Regions from separate parts of the Variovorax sp. VRV01 genome, predicted to be linked through region 4. Evidence: predicted binding sites of a transcription regulator. Region 4 holds the regulator's gene; each other region holds the start of a gene.

Region 1 (5,709 bases), on a different contig from region 4:
CGCAAGACCGGCCGCCACGTCACCACCTACGTGCTGATGATGGTGATTGCCGACGAAACCGACGAGGCCGCGCGCGCCAAGTGGGAGCACTACAAGGCCGGCGCCGACCACGAGGCCATTGCCTGGCTGGGCCAGCAGGGCGCGGCCGACACCAAGTCCGGCGCCGACACCAATGTGCGCCAGATGGCCGACCCGACCTCGGCCGTCAACATCAACATGGGCACGCTGGTCGGCTCCTACGCCACCGTCGCGCGCCTGCTCGACGAAATGGCCGAGGTGCCGGGCACCGAGGGCGTGCTGCTGACCTTCGACGACTTCGTGCAGGGCGTGGAGGCCTTCGGCGAACGCATCCAGCCGCTGATGAAAAGCCGCGCGCACGTGCAGAGCCCCGTGCCGTCGCAGGCCGAAGCCGAGCGCCTTGCGGCCTGAGCAGGAGCGTCACGTGAGCACTCCCGCACGCAACACCACCCTCACATCGAACACCCCGGTCGGTGCGCCGCGCCTGCCCGGCGCTCCCGCACCGCGGGTGCTGCCCGCGCGGCCCGAACCGCTCGCGCTGCATGCCACCGACTCGGCGCTGATCGTGGTCGACATGCAGAACGCCTATGCGTCGATCGGTGGCTATGTCGATTCGGCCGGCTTCGATATTTCCGGCGCGCAGGGCACCATTGCCAACATCGCGCGCACCATCGCGGCGGCGCGCGCGGCCGGCATGCTGGTGGTGTTCCTGCAGAACGGCTGGGACGCCGCGTATGTCGAAGCCGGCGGACCGGGCTCGCCCAACTGGCACAAGTCGAACGCGCTCAAGACCATGCGCGCGAAGCCCGAGCTGCAGGGCAAGTTCCTCGCCAGGGGCGGCTGGGACTACGAGCTCATTGCCGAGATGAAGCCGCAGCCCGGCGACATCGTGGTGCCCAAGACGCGCTACAGCGGCTTCTTCAACAGCACGCTCGACAGCACGCTGCGCGCGCGCGGCATCCGCCACCTGGTGTTCACCGGCATCGCGACCAACGTGTGCGTGGAGTCGACGCTGCGCGATGCCTTCCACCTCGAATACTTCGCCGTGATGCTGGAAGACGCGACGCACGAGCTCGGCGGTGCGGCCATCCAGAAGGCCTCGGTCTACAACGTGGAGACCTTCTTCGGCTGGGTCTCCACCGTCGACGACTTCGTGCGCAGCTTCGCGCCTGCCGCCGCCTGACTCCCATCGTTCAACCCACAGCAAGGAAATCCCATGCCCAAGCAAGCCATCATCCCCGCCGGAACCACCACGCCGATCGCTCCCTTCGTGCCCGGCACCATGGCCGACGGCGTCGTCTACGTGTCGGGCACGCTGCCCTTCGACAAGGACAACAACGTGGTCCATGTGGGCGACGCCTCGGCGCAGACGCGCCACGTGCTCGAGACGATCCAGCGCGTGATCGCGACGGCCGGCGGCACCATGGACGACGTGACCTTCAACATGATCATGATCAAGGACTGGGCCGACTACGCGAAGGTCAACGCGGTGTACGCCGAGTTCTTTCCGGGCACCAAGCCCGCGCGCTACTGCATCCAGTGCGGCCTGGTGAAGCCCGATGCGCTGGTCGAGATCGCCTCGATCGCCCACGTCGGCAACAAGGCCTGAGCATGCCGCTGCACTATGAAGTGCACGGGCCGGCCGATGGCGAGGCGGTGCTGCTGTCGTCGGGCCTCGGCGGTTCGGCCGCCTTCTGGCAGCCGCAGCTTGGCGCGCTGCTCGAAGCGGGCCATCGCGTGATTGCGTACGACCAGCGCGGCACGGGCCGCAGCCCCGCGGCGCTGGACGCGGGCTACGCCATTGCCGACATGGCGCGCGACGTGGTGCAGATTCTCGACGCCACGGCCACGCCGCGCTGCCACCTGGTGGGCCATGCGCTGGGCGGGCTCGTGGGCCTGCAGCTGGCGCTCGACGAGCCCTCGCGCGTGGCGAGCCTGGTGCTGGTCAATGCGTGGTCGAAGCCCAATCCGCACTCGGCGCGCTGCTTCGATGCGCGGCTCGCGCTGCTCGATGCCTGCGGACCGCGCGCGTATGTCGAGGCGCAGCCGATCTTCCTGTACCCCGCGGCCTGGTGCGCGGAACATGCGCAGCGCGTGGCCGATGAGGTCGACCATGCGTTTGCGCATTTCCCGGGCGAAGCCAACATGCGCGCACGCATCGGTGCGCTGCGCGCCTTCGACATCGACGCGCGCCTTGGCGACATCACCATGCCCTCGCTGGTGGCCGCCGCCATGGACGACGCCCTGGTGCCATGGACCTGCTCGCAGCGTCTGGCCGATGGCCTCAAGGACGTGACGCTCCACTTCATGCCGCACGGTGGCCACGCGCACAGCGTGACCGAGGCCGCCGCCTTCAACCGCAGCCTGCTCGACTTTCTCGCCCGGGTCAGCGCACCCGGTGTTCCCGCATGACCATGATGAAACCTGCTCTCGACGACGCCGCACTGGCGCTTCTTTTTACCGAGGCGCGCAGCCACAACGGCTGGACCGCCGAGCCCGTGACCGACGCGCAGATCCGGCAGATCTACGCGCTGGCCTGCATGGGCCCGACCTCGGCCAACTGCTCGCCCGCGCGCTTCGTGTTCGTTCGCACGCCCGAAGGCAAGCAGCGGCTCGCGCCGGCGCTTTCCAAGGGCAACCTCGACAAGACCATGGCCGCGCCCGTCACGGTGATTGCGGCATGGGACCGCAAGTTCTACGACAAGCTGCCCATGCTGTTCCCGCATGCCGACGCGCGCAGCTGGTTCACCGGCAGCCCCGAGGCCGCGCACGAAACCGCCTTTCGCAACGCCAGCCTGCAGGCAGCCTACCTGCTGCTGGCCGCGCGCGCGGTGGGCCTCGACGCCGGACCGATGTCGGGCTTCGACAAGGCGAAGGTCGACGCCGCGTTTTTCGAGGGCACCGACTGGAGCGTCAACTTCCTGATCAACCTCGGCCATGGCGATCCGGCCAAGGTGTTCGGCCGCCTGCCGCGGCTGGGCTTCGACGAAGCCTGCCTCCTCGCCTGAATCCCGTCACAGGAATTCCTCCTCATGCTGCTGAACGCAATGGCACCCCACCACGTCATGCCGAGCGGCGCGCCTGCCGCGCTGCCCAAGGCCGACTACCGCAACGCCATGGCGCGGCTGGGCGCGGCGGTCAACATCATCACCACCGACGGCCCCGCGGGCCGCGCCGGCTTCACGGCCTCGGCCGTGTGCAGCGTGACCGACGAGCCACCGATGCTGCTGGTGTGCCTGAACCGCTCGGCCTCGGTGTACCCCGCGTTCACTGCCAACGGCGTGCTCTGCGTGAACGTGCTCGCGGCAGGACACCAGGCGCTCTCGGGCCTGTTCGGCGGCAAGACGCCGATGGACGAGCGCTTTGCCGCGGGCCGCTGGAGCCGCAAGGCCACGGGCTCGCCGGTGCTCGAAGATGCTGCGGCCTCGTTCGATTGCCGCGTGGTGCAGGCTACGAGCGCGGGCACGCACGACGTGCTGTTCTGCGAGGCGCTGGCGATTGCCATAGGCGGCAAGGCGCAGAGCCTGATCTATTTCGATCGGCGCTATCACGAGATCGCGGCGCCGCCGCAGCACTGACCGTCCCGGGGCGTTTGCATGGCTCCTTCCCCTCTGGGGGAAGGTTGGGATGGGGGCTTGCAGAGCGCCCAACAGGTACGCCGCTTGCCCCCACCCCTGCCCTCCCCCGGAAGGGGAGGGAGCAAGACTCAGCGGACCGTGATGCCCTGCAGCACGATGCGCTGAACGTTCTCCACCGTCTGCTCGAAGAAGGCCGGGTCTTCCAGCGTATGCCCCGTCAGCGCCTGCACCTGCACGCCGAAATCGGCGTAGTGCTGCGTGATGGCCCAGAGCGCGAAGATCAGGTGGTGCGGATCGACCGGCGCGAGCTTGCCGGCGGCGATCCATGAACGGATGACCTCCGACTTGCGCTCCACCAGCGTGCGCAGTTCGCGGTCGAGCTCGTCGCGCAAGAGCGGCGCGCCCTGGATCATTTCGAGGCAGAACAGGCGCGATGCATCGGGCCGGTCGCGCGAGACCACGAGCTTGCGGCGGATGTAGCCGCCGATGGCTTCGCCCGGGTCCTGCTCGGCGCTGAAGCCTCGCAGCGGCTCGAGCCACAGCGCGAGCAGGTCGCGCAGCACGTTGACGTACAGCTCTTCCTTGTTGGCAAAGTAGTAGAGCAGGTTGCTCTTCGACACATCGGCGCGCGCCGCCACCTGGTCGATCGACGTGCCATGCAATCCGAAGCGCGAGAACAGGCCCAGCGCGGCGCCCAGGATGGCGCTGCGCTTGTCCTCGATCTGGCGCAGCCTGCGGCTCACCGCGGACGCGCTGCGCACGGCGGGCTTCGCGCGCTCGCGCGCCGGGCCCTTCACCGGGATCTTCTTCTTGGTGCTGCTGGCTGCGGCCAGCGCCTTGGTCTTCGGCATCTTCCCTCGCTTCGTCGATTACTTGCGGACTCTTCTTCCAACGCGCACCACTGTAAGGCCGCGGTGCATCGCGTTGCGCCAGCGCGGCCTCAAGGCACGGCCGGCACGCACCATGCTGACGCGGCCAACGCGTTTTGTCCATTTGGTCCAACTGGCACAGACGTTGCATGGCGAAAGGCATGCCAAGCACGAGGACCGACACATGAGCACCCTGCTGTCCGTACCCATCATCGATCTCGCGCCCTACTTCGCCGGCACGGCCGAAGGCAAGGCGCAGGTTGCGGCCAAGGTCGACGAGGCCTGCCGCAGCATCGGCTTTCTGGTCATCACCAACCACGGCATTCCCGCCGAGCTGATCGCGCGCGTGTCGCGGCTCTCGCGCCAGTTCTTCGACATGCCGCTGGCCGAGAAGCGCAAGGTCGACCGCCCGCGCGAAGACGCGGTGCGCGGCTACAGCGCGGTCGGCGAGGAAGGGCTTTCCTACAGCCTGGAAGAGGCCGCGCCCGGCGACCTGAAGGAATCGTTTTCCATCGGCCCCTCCAACGTGCCGGACGACGACTACCACCGCGGCCCTGCCGCCGGCCCGCACTTCGAGCCCAACAGCTGGCCGCCGATCGACGGTTTCCGCGAAGCTTATGAAAGCTACTTCGAGGCCATGAGCGATCTCTCGCGCTCGCTGATGCGCATCTTCGCGCTCGGCCTTGCGCTGCCCGAGACCTTCTTCGACGACAAGATCGACAGGCACATCAGCATGTTCCGCGTGCTGAGCTATCCGCCGCAGCGCGAAGCGCCGCTGCCGGGCCAGCTGCGCGCGGGCGCGCACAGCGACTACGGCAGCCTCACCATCGTGCTGCCCGACGACAAGGGCCTGCAGGTGTTCAACAAGGCGGGCCAGTGGGTCGACGTGCCGCAGGTGGAAGGCGGCCTGGTGGTCAACATTGCCGACCTGATGATGCAGTGGACCAACGACCAGTGGGTGTCGACGCTGCACCGCGTGGTCAACCCGCCGTTCGAGGTGGCCAGCACCAACCGCCGCCAGTCGCTGGTGTTCTTTCACCAGCCCAACTACGACGCGATGGTCGAGTGCCTGCCGAGCTGCCTCGCGCCGGGCGAGCAGCCGAAGTACGCACCCATTTCTTCGGGCGACCATCTCACGTCGAAGTTCGTGAAGCAGACGACCTTTGGTGGGACCAAGGTGGCGGTCTAGATGAAGTCCTGCTTTTCTGTTCGTCGGCGTGTGTGTTTGGTGCGTGGTTTGGGGC
Region 2 (5,709 bases), on a different contig from region 4:
GGCCTTGAAGCCGGGGGCCATCTCGCGCACCACGGGCTCGGCCACCAGGTGGAACTCCTTCACGCCGTTGTTCATGCGCCAGGGCAGCGTCCAGCCGTTGAGCGTGACCACGGGGTTGTAGGGCCGTCCGCTGGATGGCATGAGCGGCGGCATGGTGTTGGGCGTGGTCTGGGTCACGGGCTCGGGCAGCGCGGCCATCGCCACCTTGCTCACGCTCGCGGCCGCGAGGGCGCCGGTGATGGCACCGGCGCCGCCGAGGAAATTGCGTCTGTTTGTCATGTGGTTCGAATTCGTTGGTGAGTGCAGGTGGCGCATTCAATGGGCGGCGCCGGCGGAGGCGGCTTCGCCCCCCGCGCTGGCGGTCGGTGTACCGACGGCCGTGGGCTTGCCGATCACCGAGGCCGCCAGCGCGGCATCGGCCAGCCAGAACTGCTGCTGGGCGTTGATGGCGTTGCTCACGCTGGCGATCTGGTCGCGCGCCTCGGCCAGCAGCTCGAAGACGCCGATCAGCATGCCGTTGTAGCGAAGCACGTTCTCGTCGGCCATGGCCTGGCGCAGCGGCACGATCTCGTCGCGGTAGTGCCGCGCGATGTCGTAGGCGGTGCGGTAGGCCGAGTAGCCTTCGCGCAACTGCGACGAAGCGCCACGCACGGTGGCGTCGTAGCGGTTGGCCGCGGCCAGCGACTGCGCATTCAACGCGTCGCGCTGCGCCGAGCCCCAGTCGAACAGCGGCAGCCGGATGTCGAGCTCGAAGCCGCGCCGCGTGCTCCGGGTGCCTTCGGCGTTGTCGAACACGGTGTCGCGCCGGCCGCCGACCTCCACGTCGACGAAGGTCGACAGCAGGTTGATGCCCTGCGACTTGCCCGCCACGTCGAGCTGGGCGCGCGCGAGCTGCACGTCCAGGCGCTGCTCGGTCGCGGTGGCGGCCACTTCCTTGGCCTCGCGCGGCGCTTTCGGCAGATCGGGCAGCCGGTCGGGCAAGGCCAGCCTGGCGGCCTGCACATCATCGAGACCCAGGGCGCGCACGAGCTCCTCGCGCGCGGCGGTGGCGGCGTGCTGCGCCGATGCCAGCTGCGTGGTCGCGTCGGCATAGAAGACCTGCTGGCGCGCGCGCTGCAGCTTGCTGAAGTTGCCGATCTGCTGCATACGCCGCGCGAGTTCCGCGCTGGCCTGCGCCGAGCGGTTGACCTGCTCGGCGTACTGCAGCAACTGTTGCGCAGCGACGGCGCGGACCCAGGCCTGCCGCACCTGCGTGACCTGGTCGACCACCGCGCCGGTGAGCTGCACCTTGGCCTGGCTCGATTGGCTGCGCGAGATCGACAGGCGCTGCGGCAGCAGGAGGAGGTCCACGAGGCCGAAGGACAGCAGCCGCCCGATCTCGAGTTCGCTGTTCAGGCGCATGCGCTCGAAGCTGAAGACCGGGTTGGGCAGCCGGCTCGACTGGTTGGCCGCGGCGATGTCGCCCCAGCTCTGCGCGACCAGGGCCTGCACCGCGGGGCTGTTGGTGAGCGCGAGCTGCACCGCGTCGCTTTGCGACAGCGGCCTGGACAGCAGCTCCTGCGCGAGCGCGACGCGGCGGTCGCGCTGCTCCTGCGTGCGGCTGAGCTCGAGCTTGCCGCCGGTGAACTGCCCGGCCTGGGTGTTGGTGTCCTGCAGCGCGTCGTCGATGCCGACCGAGGCGCAGCCGGCCAGCAAGACGGCCGCCGCCGCGAGGGCCGTGAGGCGCACGGCGCGCTTCATGGCTTCTGCTCCTTTTTCGAGGGAGGCATCGGCATCGTGTGCCCCTGGTGCGCGGCCGGTGCATCGGAGGCGCTGCCACCCGCGGCCTCCTCGGCATAGGCCTTCCAACCGCCGCGCTGGCGGACGGTCTCGTTGGCCTGCTTCCACGGAATGGGCTTGTCATCGGTGAAGGGCCGGTAGCCCTCGAACGCGGACCGGTAGCTCAGGGCGGTGGGCGCGCCGGCGGCGCCTTCGTCCGCCGATGGGGCGGACGCCGGCTGGGCCGCGGCGGCGAGCGCGGCCGCCACGGCTGGAAAGACAGCCAGCCAACGGGCCGGCAATGAATGGAACATGGAAACCTCGCATGGTCATGAACGGAATGCGTCACGGCACCCGGAGGGGCATGACGCAGGCGATGCATGCGCGTTCGCTGCTGTGCTGCGGCGGCCCGATGACCGGGCGCACGCAGGCGCACGAACGCTTCAGGCGCGAGGAGGTTTGTCGAGGAGGCGCGGCGCGACCGAGGCCACCGTGCTGGCGGGCTCGGTCAGGTCGGCGCGCGGAAGGCCCTGGAACACGATCAGTTCCAGCGTGCTGGTGAGCGCGGTGGCATGGCAGGCGCCGCAGGTGCCGCACTTGTGCATGCCATCCGGATCCGCATGGGCGGTGGTGCCGGCGCTGTGATCGCCGGCGGATGGCCCAGCGTCCTGCGCGGCGGCTTCGTGGTGGTGATGGTCTGCATGCCCATCGCCGTGCGCCTGCTGCACGTGCCGATGCGCTGCGGCCGGCGCGGCGGTTGCCGCAACCGCCAAGGCCGCACCCTCGTGGCCCGGCCCGCAAAAGACCATGGCTGCCGCCGCGTATGCCTGGAAGGGCACGGCAAACATCACGATCCAGAGGACAAAGAGGCGAACCCGGTGCATGCGGAGATTGTAGATAGAGCGGCAATGCCTGTCCGTATTCGACGGGCATGCATGCCACTCTAGCGATCCAGTCCGACGGTTTCCCGTCGGCTGGATTACAGCGCCGTCATCTTCGTCGGGCGCCGCCGTGCCGTCAGAAGAACCCGAGCTTCTTGGGCGAATAGCTCACGAGCAGGTTCTTGGTCTGCTGGTAGTGGTCGAGCATCATCTTGTGCGTTTCGCGGCCGATGCCCGATTCCTTGTAGCCGCCGAAGGTGGCGTGCGCCGGGTAGGCGTGGTAGCAGTTGGTCCATACGCGGCCGGCCTGGATGGCGCGGCCCATGCGGTAGGCGGTGCTGCCGTCGCGCGTCCACACGCCGGCGCCCAGGCCGTAGGGCGTGTCGTTGGCGATCTCCAGCGCCTCGGCCTCGGTCTTGAAGGTGGCGATCGCGAGCACGGGGCCGAAGATCTCCTCCTGGAAGATGCGCATCTTGTTGTGGCCCTTGAACAGCGTGGGCTCGATGTAGTAGCCGCCGGCCAGTTCGCCGCCGAGCTGCGCGCGGCCGCCGCCGGTCAGGCACTGCGCGCCCTCTTCCTTGCCGAGCGCGAGGTAGCTCATGATCTTGTCCATCTGCATGGCCGAGGCCTGGGCGCCCATCATGGTGTCGGTGTCGAGCGGATGGCCCTGCTTGATGGCCTTGATGCGCTCGAGCGCGCGCGCCATGAACTTGTCGTAGATCGACTCCTGGATCAGCGCGCGCGACGGGCAGGTGCAGACCTCGCCCTGGTTGAACGCGAACAGCACCAGGCCTTCGATGGCCTTGTCGAAGAAGTCGTCGTCCGCGTCGGCGATGTCCTCGAAGAAGATGTTGGGGCTCTTGCCGCCGAGCTCCAGCGTGGCCGGAATCAGGTTGCCGGCCGCGGCCTGCGCGATGACGCGGCCGGTGGCGGTGGAACCCGTGAAGGCGATCTTCGCGATGCGCTTGCTGCCCGCCAGCGCCATGCCGGCTTCGCGGCCGTAGCCGTTCACGATGTTGAGCACGCCGGGCGGCAGCAGGTCGGCCAGCAGCTCGGCCATCACCATGACGCTCACCGGCGTGGATTCGGCGGGCTTGAGCACGACGCAGTTGCCGGCGGCAAGCGCGGGCGCGAGCTTCCATGCGGCCATCAGGATCGGGAAGTTCCACGGAATGATCAGCCCCACCACGCCCAGCGGCTCGTGGAAGTGGTAGGCGATGGTGTTCTCGTCGATCTCGCTCAGTGCGCCTTCCTGTGCGCGCAGGCAGCCGGCGAAGTAGCGGAAGTGGTCGATGGTCAGCGGAATGTCGGCGTTGAGCGTCTCGCGGATGGGCTTGCCGTTGTCCACGGTTTCCGCATAGGCGAGCAGTTCGAGGTTCTGCTCCAGGCGGTCGGCGATCTTCAGCAGCACGTTGGCACGCTCGGCCGGCGAGGTGCGGCCCCATTGGCTGGCGGCGGCATGGGCCGCGTCGAGTGCGAGCTCGATGTCTTCGGCACCCGAGCGGGCGGCGCGCGTGTAGGGCTTGCCGGTGATCGGCGTGATCACGTCGAAGTACTGGCCCTTCACCGGCGGCACGAACTTGCCGTTGATGAAGTTGTCGTAGGCCGGCTTGAAGTCGATCTTTGCACCGGGGGTGTTGGGGCTGGCGTATTGCATGGTCTCTTGTCTCCGTCGGGTAAGGGGTGGAAGGCGACCGCGCAAGCCGGATGCCGCGCGGTCCCGCGTGCTGCATTGCACACGCCATGCCACCCCCTCTTGGGCGCGAATGCTCTGATCTGGCGCAAGAACCGGGTCAGTTTCTTACGCCAGACTGCGCAGCAGAGCGTGCCGCGCTGAGCAGCTGTCACGAAACGGAACAGTGCACCGCCGCATTCATGCTCGAACGTTCGATGCCGTGACACCAGGGCCCGGAGAGGCCCTATTGGAGACAACCGAGATGCAGACGACTTCACACCACGTCGCCGCGCGCACGCCGGGCTCGCGCCTGCGCGAGGCGCGCCGCCAGCTGACCACCACCGGCGAGGTGGCCGACGGCCTGATCGATGCCGCGTTGCGCCGAAGCTGGGAGCGCAGCCGCGGCTTCGGCCTGGCACCGGCCGGCCGCGCGCCGGGCGCGCCCCATGCCTCCGCGGCGCAGCTGGCACGCGCGCTCGAGCAGCAGCGCGAACTGGCCTCCCATGCGCGGCCGGTGATGGAGTTCCTGTTCGAGCAGATGCGCGACACCGACAGCCTGGTGATCCTTGCCGACGCACAGGGCATGCTGCTGGAGGCCATGGGCGATGCGAATTTCGCGGACCGCGCACAGCGCGTGGCGCTGCGACCCGGCGCCAACTGGCATGAACGCTGGCGCGGCACCAATGCCATCGGCACCGCGCTGGCCGACGCGGCGCCGCTGGTGGTGCATGCCGGCGAGCACTACCTCGACCGCAACGGCTTTCTCACCTGCACGGCCGCGCCGATCACCGGCCCCGACGGCCGCGTGCTGGGTGTGCTCGACATCTCGGGCGACCACCGCGGCCACCACCGCCATGCGCTGGCGCTGGTGCGGCTGGCGGTGCGCACGGTCGAGCAGAAGCTGTTCGACACGCGCCACGCCGCCGACCTGCGGCTGCGCCTGCATCTGCAGCCCGAGGGCATCGGCAGCGTGGCCGAGGGCCTGCTGGCGCTGTCGGACGACGGCCGGCTGATGGGCGCGAATGCGGCCGCGCTCGCCATGCTGGGCCTGTCCCGCGCCGACGTGGGCGCCGCCGCCGTCGAGCAGCTGCTGCAGCTGGATATGACGACGCTGATGGCCTGGTGCCGCCAGCCGGGCGGCGCGCCACGCACGGTGCGCCGGCACGACGGCAGCGCGCTCTGGCTGCGCGTGGAGGCTGGCCGCCATGTGCTCACGTCCTCGCCCGGCGCGGCCCCGGCGCCGCGTGCGGCGGAAAAAACACACGCCGACGCGCTGGCCGCGCTGGACACCGGCGACCCGGCCATGCAAGCCGCCGTCGAGCGCGCCCGGCGGGTGCTCGACAAGCCGATCTCATGGCTGCTGCTGGGCGCCTCCGGCGTCGGCAAGGAAGTGTT
Region 3 (5,709 bases), on a different contig from region 4:
AGCCGCTGATCGCGCACCGTGAGGTCGCTGCCCTCGACCAGCGTCAGGCCGAGATAGCGCGCCAGGTACGCATGCTCGAAGTAGGTCTCGTTGTAGGGGCCGGGCGTCAGCAGCGCGATGTGCGGCGGCACGCCGGCCGGGCACATGCGCTGCAGCCCGTCCATCATGGCGCTGTAGGTGGCGGCCAGGCGCTGCACCTGCAGGGCCTCGAAGGCCTGCGGAAACTGCCGCGTGATGGCCAGCCGGTTTTCCAGCAGGTAGCCCAGCCCCGAGGGCGCCTGCGTGCGCTGCGACACCACCCACCAGTTGCCGTCGGGCCCGCGCGCAAGGTCGAAGGCCGCGATGTGCAGCCAGGTGTCGCCCGGCGGTTTCACGCCGTGCAGCGCGCGCAGGTAGCCGGGGTGGCCGTGCACCAGCGCCGCAGGCAGCAGGCCCTCGGCCAGCAGCTGCTGCGGGCCGTAGACGTCGGCCATGACACGGTCGAGCACGCGCACGCGCTGCAGCACGCCGGTCTCGATCTGGCTCCAGCTCTCGGGCGAGACGATCAGCGGGAACAGGTCGAGCGACCAGGGACGCTGCGGCCCGTCGGCGTCGGCATAGACGTTGTAGGTGACGCCGTTGTCCCGGATCTGCCGCTCGAGGCTGACGGCGCGCCGTGGCAGGTCGCTGAAGCCGCCCGGGCCGAGCTGCTCGAAGAAGGCGTTCCAGGCGGGTGTGAGGGGCGGGTTGTCGTTGGAGGAGGGCTGGAGGACCTGGGTCTGCGTCTGGGATTGGGCTGGGGGCAGGTCCGGCGGCATCGCGGGCCGCTCCGCCGCAGCGTCGTAGAGCATGGGCGGCAACGGAGCCATGGGCGCCGTGCCCGCAACCGGCCGCGCCGGCGTGGCCTGGCCGCGCAGTTCGTCGAAGTGGCCGGGCAGGGCGGCCGGCGCGAGCGTCGACGCCAGGGCGGCTGGAAATTCCAGCGCCTGGGCGTCGAACAGGGATTCGTTCAAAGGTTCCACAGGAGGTGGATTGTCACATTGCCGTCACCGGCCGGATGGCGGCAATGTGCTGGATGTCCTCTTGCGGGTTTTTTTGAGGCCCTCTCAGCGCCGCAGATCGAGCGTGAACGGGAATTCGCGGCTGCCCGCGAGTTCGATGGTTGCGGGCGGCGTGCGCATCAGCCCCGGCGTGTGGCCCATGCGCGTGAAGCGCGACATGCGACGGCTTTCCGCCTCGTAGGCATTGACCGGGAAGGTGTCGTAGTTGCGCCCGCCGGGATGGGCGACGAAGTACTGGCAGCCGCCCAGCGAGCGCTTCATCCAGGTGTCGACGATGTCGAAGGTCAGCGGCGCATGGGCGCCGATGCTCGGATGCAGTGCCGACGGCGGGTTCCAGGCCTTGTAGCGCACGCCCGCCACGAATTCGCCGACGGTGCCCGTGGGTTGCAGCGGCAGCACCTTGCCGTTGACGGTGATCACGTGGCGGCTTTCGTTCAGGCCGGTCACGCGCACCTCGATGCGCTCGAGCGACGAATCGACATAGCGCACCGTGCCGCCGGCCGAGCCTTCCTCGCCCATCACGTGCCAGGGCTCGAGTGCATTGCGCAGCGACAGCTCCACGCCCATGGCCTGCACCTGGCCCACCAGCGGAAAGCGGAACTCCAGGTGCGGCGCGAACCAGTCGGCATCGAAGGCGAAGCCGGCCTGGCGCATCTCGCTGATCACGTCGTCGAAATCCATCTTGACGAAGGTGGGCAGCAGGAAGCGGTCGTGCAGTTCGGTGCCCCAGCGGGTGACGGGCGCCTTGTACGGTTCGTCCCAGAAGCGCGCCACCAGCGCGCGGATCAGCAGCTGCTGCGCAATGCTCATGCGCGCATGCGGCGGCATCTCGAAGGCGCGCAGCTCCAGCAGGCCGAGGCGGCCGGTGCTCGAGTCGGGCGAATAGAGCTTGTCGATGCAGAACTCGCTGCGGTGCGTGTTGCCCGACACGTCGATCAGGATGTTGCGCAGCGTCCGGTCCACCAGCCAGGCCGGCATGTTCTGGCCGTGGATCTCGCGGTTCCTGGCGATTTCCTTCAGCGCGATCTCGAGCTCGTAGACCTGGTCGTTGCGCGCTTCGTCCACGCGCGGCGCCTGGCTGGTCGGGCCGATGAACATGCCCGAGAACAGGTAGCTCAGCGAAGGGTGGTTGTGCCAGTAGAGCAGCAGGCTCGCGAGCAGCTCGGGCCGGCGCAGGAAGGGGCTGTCGGCCGGCGTGGCGCCGCCCATCACGAAGTGGTTGCCGCCGCCGGTGCCGGTGTGGCGCCCGTCGGTCATGAACTTCTCGGCCGAGAGGCGGGTTTCGAACGCGGCGTTGTAGAGGAACTCGGTGTGGGCGACCAGTTCCTTCCAGTTGTGGGCCGGATGGATGTTGACTTCGATCACGCCCGGGTCGGGGGTGACGGCCAGCATCTTCAGGCGCGGATCGCGCGGTGGCGGATAGCCTTCCATCACGATGCGCATGCCGAGCTGTTGCGCCGTGGCTTCGACGGCCGCGACCAGGTCGAGGTAGTCCTCCAGGCGCGCGAGCGGCGGCATGAAGACGTAGAGCACGCCCGAGGCGCTGCCTTTTTTCTCGGCCGACGGGCCGTTGGCGCGGCGCGGGTCGCGCACTTCGACGCACAGCGCGGTGCGCGTGACCCAATGGGCCGATTCGCCGCGCACCGGCTGGCGCGTGGCTGGCGTGGCGGAGGAGCGGATGGCTGCTGCGTCGGCTGCGGCGGCATCGCCGCTTGCCGCTGTGCCTGCTGCAGCCACCTCGCCCGGCGCCTGCATGCGCAGGGCCGCGGGCACCACCGGCGGCGCGCCGAAGGCATAGGGCACCGCGCCCAGGTCGGCACCCGCTGCGCCGCCGGCCGGCACGGCATAGCGCGCGCGGTAGTCGGCCGAGCTCGGCAGCGCGGCGCGCGGCGCGGTCGGGTCGCGCTCGACGAGGTAGGGGTAGTCGCCCTTGCTGGCCCAGGGCTGCGAATCGAGCGGCAGGCGGTAGCCCATCGGCGAATCGCCCGGGATCAGGTAGAGGCGGTCGTCGCGCAGGAACCAGGGGCCGGTCTTCCAGCCCGGGCCTTCGAGCGCCGGCGCGTCGGCATTGGCGTTGCCGGGTTCGAGCGGCAGCATGTAGCCGATGACCGCGTCGAGCTTCTGCGTGAACACGCGGCGCAGGCGAACGCGCTCGAGTTCGTCGTCGAGCTTCGATTCGAAGGGATCGACGTTGACCGGCAGCCGGCGTTCGCGCCAGAGGTAGTAATAGACGTCTTCGTAGCCGGGCTGGATGTAGCGCTCGGTGATGCCGAGCTTGTGCGCCAGCACGGTGGTGAAGCGGCGCGCGTCCTCGCTCGTGTAGTGCGTGGGCACGCGCTCGTCGGCAAAGAGTTCGGGGTCGTGCCAGAGCGTCTGGCCGTCGGCGCGCCAGAAGATCGACAGCGCCCAGCGCGGCAATTGCTCGCCCGGGTACCACTTGCCCTGGCCGAAGTGCAGGAAGCCGCCCTGGCCGTACTCGGCGCGCAGCTTGTGCACGAGCTCGGTGGCATAGCCGCGCTTGGTGGGGCCGAGCGCATCGGTGTTCCACTCGGGCGCGTCGCGGTCGCTGGTGGCCACGTAGGTGGGCTCGCCGCCCATCGTGAGCCGCACGTCGCCGGCTTTCAGGCGCGCATCGACCGCGTCGCCGAGCGCGAGCACCTCGGCCCACTGCTCCTCGGTGTAGGGCTTGGTCACGCGCGGCGATTCGTAGATGCGCGTGACCTTCATCTCATGGCCGAAGTCGACCTCGGCTTCGTCCACCGCGCCTTCGATGGGCGCGGCGCTCGAAGGCGTGGGCGTGCAGGCGAGCGGGATGTGGCCTTCGCCGGCAAGAAGGCCCGAGGTGGCGTCAAGGCCGATCCAGCCCGCACCGGGCAGGAAGACCTCGCACCAGGCGTGCAGGTCGGTGAAGTCGACCGTGGTGCCGCTCGGGCCGTCGAGCGCCTTGACGTCGGGCGTGAGCTGGATCAGGTAGCCCGAGACGAAGCGCGCGGCCAGCCCGCAATGGCGCAGCAGCTGCACCAGCAGCCAGCCCGAGTCGCGGCAGGAGCCGCTGCCGCTGGCGAGCGTTTCTTCCGGCGTCTGCACGCCGGGCTCCATGCGGATCAGGTAGTTGACGTCCTTCTGGACCTGCTGGTTGAGGCCAACCAGAAAATCGATGGTGCGCTGCTCCTTGCGCTCGATCTTGTCGAGGTAGGCCTGCAGAAGCGGCGTGGGTTCATCGGTGACGAGGTAGGGCGCGAGTTCCTCGGCCTGCGAGGCGGTGTACTTGAACGGGAAGTTCTCGGCCTGCGGCTCGAGGAAGAAGTCGAAGGGGTTGTAGACCGCCATCTCGACGACCAGGTCGACCGTGACCTTGAACTCGCGCGTCTTCTCGGGAAACACGAGCCGCGCCTGGTAGTTGGCGAACGGGTCCTGCATCCAGTTGACGAAGTGCTCGGCCGGCTCGACCTGCAGCGAATACGAGATGACGTTGCTGCGGCAATGCGGCGCGGGCCGCAGGCGCACGACCTGCGGGCCCAACTGCACCAGGCGGTCGTATTTGTAGTGGGTGACGTGGTGGAGTGCGGCGTGAATGGACATGCGTTTTGTGTGCAGTACTGCGAGATTGCATCGAAAAGATGTCTCTTGTGAGACGCATACTAGCCTAGGGCCTGTCACCAATTAAGTGCCTTCGAGAATTGGTGGCAGGCCCTGGAAGCAAAGCAATTAACGCGCCACTGAGCGTGAGTGCAGGGAGGGTTTGCATCATGTGTTCTGGAGATTGCCGGTGAGGCCGGCGCGCGCGTCCGGCGGCGCCGCGGCATCGTCGTGGGCCTTTGCTGCGCTGGGCGGATCGCTGCTCGGCGCGGCATTGCAATTGCATCAGCCGAAGCTGTGGAGCGCGGGTGCCTATGCGGCGCTGTTCTTCGCGGGCCTGGCCGGCCTGGCGGGGCTGTCGCGGCGATGGCGGCCGCTGCCTCGCGCATGGCGCTTGCCGGCGGGGCTTGCGATGGTCGTTGCCCTGGCCTGCGGAGCGCTCGCCGCCGGCGGGCTCGCAGGCTGGCGGGCGGTGGCCTATGCGCGGGGCGCACTGGACCCGGCCCTCGAAGGCCTCGACCTGCAAGTGGTCGGCGTAGTCGCGCAGATGCCCCAGCGCAGCGAGGGCGGCACGCGCTTTCGGCTCGATGTCGAATCGGCCCGCTGGGCCGATGAACGGCTTGGGTCCGCGTCGCGTGTTCCGGCGCGCATCGCACTCGGCTGGTACCGCGACGACACGAGTCTCTGGGGGCGCGCTCCGGAAAGCCGTGCCGCGGCGACGGGCGGCGATGCGGCTGCGCTGCATGCGGGCGAGCGCTGGCGCCTCACGGTGCGGCTCAAGGCGCCGCACGGCAATCTCAATCCGCATGGCTTCGACAACGAGCTGTGGCTGTGGGAGCAGGGCGTGCATGCCAGCGGCTATGTGCGAACGGGTGCCCGCGACGCCGCACCGGCGCGCCTGCAATCCACGTGGCTGCATCCCGTCGAACGTGCGCGGGAGGCGGTGCGCGATGCGGTGTTCGAGCGCGTGGCCGATGCGAGGCAGGCCGGCGTCATCGCCGCGCTCGTCACCGGCGACCAGGGCGCCATCGACCGCAGCGACTGGGATGTCTTTCGCGCCACCGGCGTGGCCCACCTGATGTCGATCTCG
Region 4 (5,709 bases):
TCGTGGGCCTGGTGCGGGCCGACGCGGGCGACATCACCATCGACGGCGAGCCCATCGCCCACATGCCGATCCACCGGCGCGCCCGCATGGGCCTGAGCTACCTGCCGCAGGAAGCCTCCATCTTCCGCAAGCTCACGGTCGAGGAAAACGTGCGCGCCGTGCTCGAACTCCAGCGCGAACCCGACGCCAGCGGCAAGCCCGCGCCTTTGACGAAGCAGCGCATCGAGGAGCGGCTCTCGGGGCTGCTGGCCGACCTGCGGGTGGACCATCTTCGCGATTCGCCCGCGCTCGCGCTCTCGGGCGGCGAGCGGCGCCGGGTCGAGATCGCCCGCGCGCTGGCCACGCAGCCGCGCTTCATCCTGCTGGACGAGCCCTTCGCCGGCATCGACCCGATCGCGGTGATCGAGATCCAGCGGATCATCAGCTTCCTGAAGGAGCGCGGCATCGGCGTGCTCATCACCGACCACAACGTGCGTGAGACGCTGGGCATCTGCGATCACGCGTTCATCATCAGCGACGGGCATGTGCTGGCACAAGGCACACCCTCGGAGATCGTCGACAACGCCGAAGTACGCAGGGTGTACCTCGGCGAGCACTTCCGGATGTAAGGGAGGAGTCGGTCTCCATGAAGCAAGGGCTGTCCCTTCGCGTTTCGCAGCACCTGGCGCTCACGCCCCAGCTGCAGCAGTCGATCCGGCTGCTGCAGCTGTCCACGCTCGAACTGAGCCAGGAGGTGGAGCAGATGCTGGACGAGAACCCGTTCCTCGAACGCACCGCGGAAGAAGCGGCGCGCGAGGAGTTCGGGCTCGACGCCATCGACACGCCGGTGCCGCGCGACGAAGCCGGTGAAGCCGCCGAGGGCGAATTCGCCTCGGCCCCGGCCAGCAGCGCAACCACCACTTCGAGCGAAACCTCCTCGGCAGCCGAGGCCGACGTACCCGCCGCCGACGCCACCGAGCGCGAGCCCGACTGGGAAGGCGACGGCACCGTCGACATGGCGCCCGACGACAGCGAATGGGGCAGCGACGCCCCCGCGCGCCAGAACAACCTGGGCGACGACGAACGCGCCGACGCCACCGAGCTCGCGCGCAGCCAGGAGTCGCTGCAGTCCTTCCTGCACCGGCAGGCGCTGAGCCTGCGGCTCAACGAGAACGACAGCGCCGCGCTGCGCTTCCTGATCGAATCGCTCAACGACGACGGCTACCTCGAAGACTCCCTGCCGGCGCTGGCCTCGGGCCTCGCGGGCGACGACAACGACCAGTTCGACGAATTGGTGCACCACTTCCAGGTGGCGCTCGGCCTGCTGCAAAGCCTGGAGCCGGCCGGCGTCGGCGCGCGCGACCTGGGCGAATGCCTGTGCATCCAGCTGCGCGCGCTGGCCAGCGAAAGCGAGACCGAAGAGCAGGCCCTGGTGCGCAAGACCGCCATCGCGATCTGCAAGCAGCCGATGGAGCTGCTCGCGCGGCGCGATTTCAAGCGCCTGGCCACGCTCACGCGCACCAACGAAGAGGTGGTGCGCTCGGCGCTGCAGATCATCTCGCGTCTGGAGCCCAAGCCGGGCCGCCGCTTCGTCGACGTCGAGCGCAACATCGTGATTCCCGACGTGATCGTCACCAAGATCGGCCGCGGCACCAATGCCAAGTTCCGCGTCATGCTCAACCCCGAGGTGATGCCGCGGCTGCGCGTGCACGACATCTATGCCGGCGCGCTCAAGTCGCACAAGGGCGAGGGCAGCCAGGCGCTGTCGCAGCGGCTGCAGGAGGCGCGCTGGTTCATCAAGAACATCCAGCAGCGCTTCGACACCATCCTGCGCGTGAGCAACGCCATCGTCGAGCGGCAGAAGAGCTTCTTCGTGCACGGCGAGCTCGCAATGCGGCCCTTGGTGCTGCGCGAGATCGCCGACGAACTCGGCCTGCACGAATCGACCATCTCGCGCGTGACCACGGCCAAGTACATGGCCACGCCTTTCGGCACGGTCGAGCTCAAGTACTTCTTCGGCTCGGCGCTCGGCACCGAGACCGGCGGCAATGCGTCGAGCACCGCGGTGCGCGCGCTGATCAAGCAGTTCGTGAGCTCCGAGAGCATCAAGAAACCGCTGTCCGACAGCCAGATCTCCGAAATGCTCAAGGAGCAGGGCATCGAGTGCGCACGCCGCACCGTGGCCAAGTATCGCGAGGCCTTGCGCATCGCGCCCGCCAACCTTCGCAAGGCCCTGTAGAAAGCCGCCGATGGCCCGCCGCCTGCTGTCGCGCTGTGGGCTCGCGGTCTTTGCCATGCTGGCGGCGCTGCTCGTCGCCGGCTGCGCCACCCTGCCCGACGAGGCACCGCGCCCGCCCACCAAGGCCATGGCCGCGTCGGCCGACACCGCGCTCGGCAAGATCGCGCTGGCCTCGCAGCCCGACCCGGACCTGAGCGGCTTTCGCCTGATGCCGGGCGGCGACTTCGCCTTCGACACCCGCATCCAGCTCGCGCGGCGCGCCCAGCGCACGCTCGACGTGCAGTACTACCAGATCGAGAACGACGAGACCGGCCGCTACCTGCTGCGCACGCTGCGCGATGCGGCCCGGCGCGGCGTGCGCGTGCGGCTCCTGATGGACGATCTCTACACCTCGGGCGAGGACGAACTGCTGCTCGGCCTGGCCGCCACGCCGAATGTCGAGCTGCGCCTGTTCAACCCGTTTCCGGCCGGGCGCGGGAGCCTGCTCAGGCGCTTCACCGCTTCGCTGTTCGACTTCAGCCGCGTCAACCGGCGCATGCACAACAAGCTCTTCATCGCCGACGGCGCGATGGCGGTGGCGGGCGGGCGCAACATCGGCAACCAGTATTTCAGGCGCACGGCGGGCGAGAATTTCCTCGATCTCGACACCTTCGTGGCTGGTGCGCTGGTCCCGCGGCTGGGCGCGCTGTTCGACCAGTACTGGAACAGCGTCTATGTGCGGCCGGTCCAGTCGGTGGTGGCCAGCGAACTTCCGCAGGGCGAGCTGCAGAAGCGCTTCGAGACCGCCACCGGCCCCGACACCACGCCGCCGCCGCCCAGGCCCGCGCCCAACGACCTGCTCGGCTACAGCCCGATCGCCGAAGACCTGGCTGCCGGCAAACTCGACCTGATCTGGACCCTTGCCGAGGCCTACGCCGATTCGCCCGAGCGCGTGATCGGCAAGACCGCCTCGTACGGCGGCGTGCCGCTGCTCGATGTCGACAGCGTGCGCTACAACGTGGTCGAGCAGATGCGCCGCGCGCGCTCCGAGGTGACCATCGTCTCGCCCTACCTGATTCCAGGCAAGGCGGGGCTCGAAGTGATGCGCGAGATCCGACGGCGCAACGTCAAGATCAGCATCGTCACCAATTCCTTTGCCGCCACCGACGAGCCGCTGGTCCACACCGCCTACCGCCGCTACCGGCCCGAGATGCTCGAGCTCGGCGCCGAGCTCTACGAACTGAGCACCACGCGCACGCGGCGCAGCGTGCGGCTCGGCCTGTTCGGTACTTCGGTGGGGCGGCTGCATGCCAAGTCGGCGGTGATCGACCGGCAGATTCTTTTTGTCGGCTCGATGAACTTCGACCCGCGCTCCGAGACGCACAACACCGAGATCGGCCTGTTCATCCGCAGCCCCGAGATGGCGCAGCAGACGCTCAAGCTCATCGAGGTGCTGAAGCAGCAGGGCGCCTACCGGCTGCGCTTTGCGAAGGACAGCGGCAATTCGCGCATCGAGTGGATCAGCGAGGAGGAAGAAGCCGGCCGGACCACCGTGCTGAACGAGGAGCCCGACTCCGATTTCTGGGGCCGCACCATGCTCGAGATGCTGGCGCCGCTGACGCCCGAGAGCCTGCTGTAGCCCGGGCGGCTCAGCCGCTGCGCACGCCCGACAGCAGCTTGAGGCCCAGCAGCACCATCACGCCGCCGGCCGCGCGGTCGATCCAGGCCTTGTAGCGCAGGTAGGCCGAGCGCGGCGCCGCCGACGAGAGCGCCAGCGCGACGACCGCGTACCAGCCGGTCTCGATGCAGAAGATCACCGCCGGCACCGCGAGCGCCAGTGCCAGCGGCACCTCGCGCGGCAGGAAGGCCGCGAAGATGCTGGCGTAGACCACCGCGGTCTTCGGATTGCTGATCTGCGTGCCCATGCCCAGGAGAAACGCGCGCCGCGCATTGCTGCCCGAGCCCGCGGCCGCGCGTTCGTCCTGCACGGCGGACAGCGGCTCGCGCGCACCGCGCCAGATGCGGATGCCCAGATAGACGAGATAGGCGCCGCCGAGCAGCTTCACCGCCAGGTACAGCGCCGGAACCGCGAGGAACGCCGCCTGCAGCCCGACCAGCGCCGCAATCGCGAACACCACGCCGCCTGCGCCCATGCCCAGCGCCGCGGCCAGGCCATCGGCGCGCGACGACGACACGGCGGTGCGCGCCACCATGACGAAGCTCGGTCCGGGGCTCATGGCCCCGACGACCATAGCGCCCGCGATGCCCAGCAACGGAACCGTGATGCCGCTCATGGCTTTTCCCGGGACTACTGCTGCACGTTGACCGCTTCGACCTGCACCAGCAGCTTCACCTTGTTCTCGAAGCCGAAGTTCAGGCCCCAGGTGATGCCCCAGTCGCTGCGCTGCACGGTCGTCTCGAAGTCGCCGCCGCAGACCTGGCGGTTGATGAGCGGATTCAGGTAGCAGTTGAAGCGCACGGCCCTGAGCGTGACCGGCCTGGTCTGCCCCATCAGCGTGAGCGTGCCCGGCACGTCGACCACCTTGTCGCCATTGAACTCGATGCGGTCCGCCACGAAGCGGCCGGTCGGGAATTCGGCCACGTTGAAGAAATCCTTGCTCTGCACGTGGCGGTTGAGCAGGTCGACGCCGGTGTTGATGGAGCCGATGTCCATCGTGATGTCGACCTTGCCGCTGCTGCCGGTGCCGTCGATCTGCACCGAGCCGTCCTTGGTGCTGAAGCGGCCGCGGTTGGTGGTGGTGCCGTAATGCCCCATCTCGTACATCACGAAGGTGTGCGTGGGGTCGATCACGTAGCTGGCGTTCTTCACCGGGCCGCCCGCGGGCTTGGCGGCCACGGCCGGCGCGGTGTAGTCCTGTGCCAGGGCAGGGGTGGCAAGGGCCGCCGCGGCAGACAGCGCGGCAGCGAGGAGGAGCTTCTTCATGGCAATGGGCGTGCGTGGCGTGGGAACGAAACAGGAAAAATTCAAAGCGGACCGAAGCCCGCGAGCGTGAACTTGAAGCGAACCAGCACCTCGTTGGCGACCACCGAGGTGTCGGTCCACTCGCCGTCGCCCACCTTGTAGTCGAGCCGCTGGATCGTAAAGCTTCCGCTGGCCACCGCGTGGCCGTTGGCCGGCGCAATGCTCACCGGCACCGTGACCTGGCGCGAGATGTTCTTGATGGTGAGCTTGCCCGCCATCTCGAAGCGGCCGTCGCCCAGCGCCTTGATCGCGCTCGACTGGAAGCTGGCCTGCGGAAAATGCGCCGTGTCGAACCACGGCGCCTTGGGCAGTTCGGCATCGCTCATGGGCACGCCGAGCGATGCGCTGCCGGTGTCGATCTGCAATGCGACGCTGCCGCCTTCGGGCTTGCGCGGATCGAAAGCCACCTGGGCATCGAACTTCTTGAACGTGCCCTCCACGGGCACCCCCATCTGCTTGCTCACGAAGGCGATCTGGCTCTTGTCCGGCACCAGCCGGGTGGCCGCGGCCGGCTCGGCGAGCGCGGGCG

Evidence for each region. Region 4 encodes sigma-54, which starts transcription at its own class of promoters, with help from an activator protein. Its sites were predicted from a motif close to TGGCANGNAANCTGCTTT; they were not measured.
Region 1: a site for sigma-54 is predicted at 4,600-4,617, ahead of IB278_RS32165 (isopenicillin N synthase family dioxygenase). Genes of this name have one in related genera too.
Region 2: a site for sigma-54 is predicted at 4,371-4,388, ahead of adh (aldehyde dehydrogenase). Genes of this name have one in related genera too.
Region 3: a site for sigma-54 is predicted at 4,742-4,759, ahead of IB278_RS28655 (DUF2126 domain-containing protein). Genes of this name have one in related genera too.

What each region holds. Positions count from the first base shown of each region.
Region 1 is NZ_JACVBS010000032.1:22,488-28,196, reverse strand. It holds gene rutA (pyrimidine utilization protein A) at 1-429, shown strand, start outside; gene rutB (pyrimidine utilization protein B) at 443-1,201, shown strand; gene rutC (pyrimidine utilization protein C) at 1,235-1,627, shown strand; gene rutD (pyrimidine utilization protein D) at 1,630-2,430, shown strand; gene IB278_RS32180 (malonic semialdehyde reductase) at 2,427-3,026, shown strand; gene rutF (NADH-dependent FMN reductase RutF) at 3,051-3,596, shown strand; gene rutR (HTH-type transcriptional regulator RutR) at 3,725-4,447, opposite strand; gene IB278_RS32165 (isopenicillin N synthase family dioxygenase) at 4,650-5,654, shown strand.
Region 2 is NZ_JACVBS010000030.1:39,578-45,286, reverse strand. It holds gene IB278_RS31670 (multicopper oxidase family protein) at 1-279, opposite strand, end outside; gene IB278_RS31665 (TolC family protein) at 316-1,740, opposite strand; gene IB278_RS31660 (hypothetical protein) at 1,737-2,072, opposite strand; gene IB278_RS31655 (hypothetical protein) at 2,202-2,642, opposite strand; gene adh (aldehyde dehydrogenase) at 2,776-4,296, opposite strand; gene IB278_RS31645 (sigma-54-dependent Fis family transcriptional regulator) at 4,577-5,709, shown strand, end outside.
Region 3 is NZ_JACVBS010000022.1:41,871-47,579, reverse strand. It holds gene IB278_RS28660 (circularly permuted type 2 ATP-grasp protein) at 1-1,001, opposite strand, end outside; gene IB278_RS28655 (DUF2126 domain-containing protein) at 1,086-4,622, opposite strand; gene IB278_RS28650 (DNA internalization-related competence protein ComEC/Rec2) at 4,810-5,709, shown strand, end outside.
Region 4 is NZ_JACVBS010000005.1:277,645-283,353, forward strand. It holds gene lptB (LPS export ABC transporter ATP-binding protein) at 1-608, shown strand, start outside; gene IB278_RS11620 (RNA polymerase factor sigma-54) at 626-2,218, shown strand; gene IB278_RS11625 (phospholipase D family protein) at 2,229-3,836, shown strand; gene IB278_RS11630 (LysE family translocator) at 3,847-4,491, opposite strand; gene IB278_RS11635 (YceI family protein) at 4,506-5,141, opposite strand; gene IB278_RS11640 (YceI family protein) at 5,183-5,709, opposite strand, start outside.